Regions from separate parts of the Thalassotalea ponticola genome, predicted to be linked through region 1. Evidence: predicted binding sites of a transcription regulator. Region 1 holds the regulator's gene; the other holds the start of a gene.
What was found. Region 1 encodes NrdR, which represses ribonucleotide reductase genes. Its sites were predicted from a motif close to AAACACNANATNTNGTGTTT; they were not measured.
Positions count from the first base shown of each region.

Region 2: the regulator NrdR is predicted to act here: its motif matches at 1,831-1,850, upstream of nrdA (class 1a ribonucleoside-diphosphate reductase subunit alpha).

Region 1 is NZ_CP166871.1:2,626,730-2,629,942, reverse strand. Features, by position in the region: gene glyA (serine hydroxymethyltransferase) at 71-1,327, shown strand; gene nrdR (transcriptional regulator NrdR) at 1,456-1,914, shown strand; gene ribD (bifunctional diaminohydroxyphosphoribosylaminopyrimidine deaminase/5-amino-6-(5-phosphoribosylamino)uracil reductase RibD) at 1,932-3,044, shown strand; gene ACAY30_RS11440 (riboflavin synthase) at 3,083-3,213, shown strand, end outside.
Region 2 is NZ_CP166871.1:1,454,037-1,457,249, forward strand. Features, by position in the region: gene nrdA (class 1a ribonucleoside-diphosphate reductase subunit alpha) at 1-1,654, opposite strand, end outside; gene ACAY30_RS06245 (HAD family hydrolase) at 2,132-2,791, opposite strand; gene ubiG (bifunctional 2-polyprenyl-6-hydroxyphenol methylase/3-demethylubiquinol 3-O-methyltransferase UbiG) at 2,843-3,213, opposite strand, start outside.

The DNA.
Region 1 (3,213 bases):
TGTACATCTCGGTTACATTCGGGCAAAATAACCCCAATTTTTATTACACCATTTCGTTAGAGGAAAACCCATGCTAACTCGTGATATGAACATTGCTGATTTTGATCCAGAATTGTATCAAGCAATGACCAAAGAAGTTGAACGCCAAGAGCATCACATTGAACTTATTGCTTCAGAGAACTACACCAGTCCTCGCGTATTAGAAGCTCAAGGTTCACAGCTAACCAACAAATACGCTGAAGGTTATCCGGGCAAGCGTTACTACGGTGGTTGTGAGTTTGTTGATATCGCCGAAGAGTTAGCAATCAAACGTGCCTGTGAACTATTTGGCGCTGAATACGCTAACGTACAGCCGCACGCAGGTTCACAAGCAAACTCTGCAGTATTTATGGCGCTTTGTACGCCGGGCGCTAAAGTACTTGGTATGAGCTTAGCGCATGGTGGTCACTTAACGCACGGTAGTGGTGTAAACTTTTCTGGTAAAATGTACGAGCCTATTCAATACGGTCTACACCCAGAAACTGGCGATATCGATTACGAAGAAGTTGAGCGTTTAGCACTAGAGCACAAGCCTGAGATGATTGTTGCTGGTTTCTCTGCATTCTCTGGTGTTGTTGACTGGGCGCGTTTTCGTGAAATCGCTGACAAAGTTGGCGCTTACCTTATGGTTGATATGGCCCACGTTGCTGGTCTTATCGCGGCAGGTTTATACCCGAACCCACTGCCACACGCACACGTTGTTACTACCACAACGCACAAAACATTAGCGGGTCCTCGTGGCGGTCTTATCTTATCGGCATGTGGCGACGAAGCAATTTACAAAAAGCTTAACTCAGCGGTTTTCCCTGGTGGCCAAGGTGGTCCATTAATGCACATCATCGCAGCAAAAGCGGTAGCATTTAAAGAAGCATTAGCACCAGAGTTTAAAGAGTACCAACAAAACGTATTAAACAACGCTAAAACTATGGTCCGCGTACTACAAGATCGCGGCTACAAAGTTGTTTCAAATGGCACCGAAAATCACTTGTTGCTGCTTGATTTGATTGATAAAGACATCACTGGTAAAGACGCTGATGCAGCTCTAGGCCGTGCGTTTATCACCGTAAACAAGAACTCAGTACCAAATGATCCTCGTTCACCATTTGTTACCTCAGGTTTGCGTTTAGGTACACCAGCAATCACTCGTCGCGGCTTTGGCGAAGCGGAAACGGCTGAACTTACCGGTTGGATCTGTGATATTCTTGATGACATTAATAACGAAGCGACAATTGATGCGGTTCGTGAAAAAGTTATCGAGCTTTGTTCACGATTCCCTGTTTACGCGTAATCAGGTGCTATAAAGAACAAAAAAAATGGTCGCTTGAGCGGCCATTTTTTTTCTAGTTGGTAGTAATCGCTAACAAAACACGATTTAATATAAGGTTGTAACCCAAATAAGCGAACGCAGGAATAGCTATGCATTGTCCATTTTGTTCAGCAACGGAAACCAAAGTCATCGATTCAAGGTTAGTCAGTGACGGCCACCAAATTAGACGCAGACGTGAGTGCTTGCAATGTCACGAGCGCTTTACCACATTTGAAGGGGCGGAGTTGGTGATGCCGAGAATCATTAAACGCGATGGTACTCGCGAGCCTTTCAACGAAGATAAGCTGCGCAGCGGTATGTTACGAGCATTGGAAAAGCGACCGGTCAGTGTCGAGCAAATCGAAGCCTCAGTGAACAACCTTAAATCCAAACTCAGGGCGACAGGTGAGCGAGAGGTGAGTAGTGAATTACTCGGCACCATAATCATGGATGAATTAAAGGCGCTTGATAAGGTCGCTTATGTGCGCTTTGCCTCGGTGTATCGCTCGTTTGAAGATATTCGAGAGTTCGGTGAAGAAATCGCCCGCCTTGGCGACGATAAAAAATAACCAATGGTGTCATTGAGATGATTAACAACCACGAATATTACATGCAATTAGCCATTAAGTTGGCGCGTAATGGCTTGTATAGCACATCGCCAAACCCGCGAGTTGGTTGTGTGATCGTAAATAATGGCGACATTGTTGGCCAGGGATATCACATCAAAGCGGGGCAGGGCCATGCTGAAGTTAATGCGCTTGCAGAGGCCGGTGCACAAGCGCGTGGAGCAACGGCCTACGTTACGCTTGAACCGTGCAGCCACCACGGCCGTACACCGCCCTGTGCTCAAGCTCTGATTGACGCAGGTGTCGCACACGTGATCTACGGTATGCAAGATCCCAATCCGCTGGTGAGCGGTCGAGGAATTGAGCGTTTGATCAATGCTGATATTCGAGTTACCGGACCGGTTCTTGAGCAGGCCTGCCGTCAGCTCAATCCCGGCTTTATTAAACGCAATACGCAAGGCTTGCCGCTAGTGCGTTGTAAATTAGCATCCAGTTTGGATGGCAAGACAGCGATGGCAAGCGGTGAGAGTCAATGGATTACCTCGGCTGAAGCGCGACGTGATGTGCAAGCGTTTCGCGCGCGAAGTTGTGCTATTATCAGTGGCGCAGATACGGTAATTACCGATAATGCTCGACTCAATGTGCGAGGCGCCGAGTTGAATAGTGATAGCAGCGCTGATGATGCTAAAATCCGTCAACCAATTCGCATTATTATTGATACTAAGCAACGCTTAACACCTGATTTGTTGTTATTTTCTGTTGAAGCGCCAATAATTTTAATACGCACAGAACTTGAAAATGACCAACAATGGCCGCATTTTGTCGAACAAATACAGGTTAAGCAAAGCAAGGGTTTTGCCGACTTGCACGACGTGATGGCGCAATTGGCAAAACGCGGTTTGAACGAACTGTGGTTGGAGTGTGGCCGTAGATTGGCGGGAGCTTTTTTCGCCGCCGGATTGGTCGATGAACTGGTTCTGTATCAGGCTCCCAAGTTACTGTCGGATGAGGCGCAAGGATTAGTACAAATTCCTGGGCTGTCGGCATTGTCAGACGCGATTTCGCTGACTATTAATGACGTTCGCAAAATAGGCTGTGACGTTCGCTTTATTTGCCAAGTAGCTAAAGCATAAGCGAAACCTTAGGATAGAGATTTTAAATAGGAAATAGTATGTTTACCGGAATTATTGAGGCGATAGGAACGATTGCGTCAATCAAGGTTAGTGGTCAAGGAGCTCGAATTACTGTGAACACCGGTAAGCTCGATATGGCTGACGTCAAGCTCGGTGACTCAATAGCCAC
Region 2 (3,213 bases), 1.2 Mb from region 1:
GCAAGTAGTACTGGATAGCTTCAAAGGTTCTGTGGGTTAAGTTGTTGGCACTGCCGTTTGAGTAAAATACACCGTTTTTAGCCAAGTAGTAAGCGTAGTTAATAACCCCTATACCTAGCGTTCTGCGGCCCATGGTTGCATTATACGCAGCAGGCACAGGATAATCTTGGTAATCGAGTAAGCTATCGAGTGCACGAACCGCTAAGTCAGCTAAGCTTTCTAACTCGTCTAACGAGTCGATTTTACCTAAGTTAAACGCCGATAGCGTACATAGCGCAATTTCGCCGTCAGGATCGTTGACGTCTTTTAATGGCTTAGTCGGTAGGGCAATTTCAAGACACAAGTTTGATTGACGAACCGGCGCCACTTTTTGGTCAAACGGGCTGTGAGTATTACAGTGATCGACGTTTTGTAAGTAGATGCGTCCGGTTGACGCGCGCTCTTGCGCAAACAAGGTAAATAACTCAATCGCTTTGATGCGCTTTTTACGGATGCTTGCATCGTTTTCGTATTTAACGTAAAGCTGTTCAAACAGCTCTTGGTCTTCAAAGAAGGCGTCGTACAAGCCCGGTACATCCGATGGGCTGAACAGGGTAATGTAATCACCCTTGATCAAACGCTGATACATGGTCTTGTTGAATTGCACACCGTAGTCTAGGTGACGTACGCGGTTTTCTTCAACACCACGGTTGTTTTTCAACACCAATAAATTTTCTACTTCAAGGTGCCATAGTGGGTAAAACAGCGTAGCCGCACCGCCGCGAACACCGCCTTGTGAACAGCTTTTTACTGCGGTTTGGAAGTGTTTGTAAAACGGGATACAACCGGTGTGGAATGCTTCACCATCGCGAATGGCGCTACCCAGTGCACGAATACGACCGGCATTGATACCGATACCAGCGCGCTGAGATACGTATTTTACAATCGCACTTGAGGTTGCATTGATCGAATCTAAGCTGTCGCCTGTTTCAATCAGAACACACGATGAAAATTGACGCGTCGGTGTACGCACACCGGCCATAATTGGCGTTGGCAACGATATTTTAAAGGTTGATATCGCGTCGTAAAATTCACGTACGTAACGCATACGCGTTTCTGCCGGGTACTTGGCAAATAAACAGGCTGAAACCAATACGTATAAAAACTGAGCACTTTCGTAGATCTCACCGCTGACTCGGTTTTGAACTAGGTATTTACCTTCTAATTGCTTAACCGCTGCATAGCTGAATGTCTTGTCGCGATCGTGATCGAGAAACGCATCCATTTGCTCAAATTCGGCTTCGCTGTAGTCTTCCAGTAAGTGCTTGTCGTACTTGCCCAGTTCTACCAAGCGCTTGACGTGTGCATACAACGCCGGAGGCTCGTATTGACCAAATGCTTTTTTGCGCAAGTGGAAAATCGCTAAGCGCGCAGCTAGGTATTGATAATCTGGTGCATCTTCTGAGATCAGATCAGCAGCTGATTTGATGATGGTCTCGTGAATATCTTCGGTTTTGATACCATCGTAAAATTGGATATGAGACTTAATTTCAACTTGAGATACCGATACTGAGTCTAAGCCTTCGGCTGCCCAGTCGATAACTTTGTGAATTTTTTCTAAATCGATCGGTTCTTTTTCGCCATTACGTTTCGTGACAAAAAGGGTGTTGTTCATGAATGACCTGTCTTTATAATTTTTATACATAGCTTTACTTTGTTTGAGCAAAGGGCAGTAATACGTGCTCTGCTTTCCCTGCGTTGTTATTGTTATTGTCTAGCGTTATCTGCCAGCGACACAGATAAACGCGGCCTGTATTTCCACCCCAACTGAACACTTTTGAATCAAAAGCTATGCACAAGATATGGGGTTTTTGTATGTTTCTAGTCACAAGATAATGAGGTTTCGCTCGCATTGCAAGCCCAATAAATGGTGGATAAATTGTGGAAAAAACACTTAACATTTATCGGTTAGTAACAACTTACATTGTGACCACTGACACAAGCGGAAATCGACAAAAAGCAAGATCTTTTTTTTGCCGAAAATTTTTTTATAGATCTTTTTACCTATTTTTTGATCTTTATATTCGAAAATTCAATAAAAAATATAAAATTCAATAAAAACAATGATTTATTAAATCGTATGATCTTTGTACTAATCACAATTCCGCAAAATATGTAAGGGATTTGAGATCGCGTGATCTGCTTGCCAACGAGTGAGATCTTCGCCGTGCTTGATGTAGCCCCATTTGGCGATCACCGTGGTCATATTAGCGCGTCTTCCGGCGACAATATCGCGCTCTGCATCGCCAAAATACCAAACCTTGTGGGATGGCACCCCTAGTGCGTTACTGGCGTGTTGCATTGGTGCAGGATCGGGCTTTCGGGTGGCTAGCGTATCGCCACTGACATTGATCACACTGTTGCCAAACTCACTAAACTCAGCCATCAAAGGGTCGGTTAAAAACGCCGGCTTGTTGGTAACGACCCCCCACGGCAAACCGCATTCTTCAATGGCGTTTATCAAGGGGACGATGCCGTCAAATGGACGGGTGTATACGGCGAGGTGTTGGCGATAGTAATCGAGAAATTGAAGTCGTAATTGCTCAACGTCAAAGCGAGAGAGCTGCTCGCCAAAACCGAGCTGTAACAAGGGAAGCACGCCGTCAGATGCAACCAAGCGATAGCGCTCAAAGGCCACTTGCTCAAAGCCGTGTTCACGGAGTATGGCGTTTAAACATTCACCCAAATCTCTGGCGGTGTCGAGTAGGGTACCATCTAAGTCAAAAAGTACCCCTTCGGCGTTAGTTAGCATCACGGGTTTCGGGCCTCCCAAGGCGAGAATAAATAACTGGTGAGCACGGTGTTAACCGGTGACTTTTTGGCACGCGATAATGTAATTTACGTCCAATCCATCACCTAGCTTGTGGTTTTCGCTTAGCGGGTTGTAATGAATACCCGTGGCATCAATACAATGCAGTTGATGTATTTCAGCCCAGCCAATAAGTTGACTTGGTCGGATGAATTTGTCCCAGTCATGGGTGCCATTGGGCACCAGCTTTAACAGTTTTTCAGCACCGACAATGGCAAACAAGTAGGATTTCACCGTTTTGTTTAAGGTTGAAAAGAACACATAGCCACCTGGCTTTACCAGATCGCTACACGCTTTGACTACCGATGCAGGGTCTGGCACGTGCTCGAGCATCTCCATACAGGTAACCACGTCAAACTGCTCAG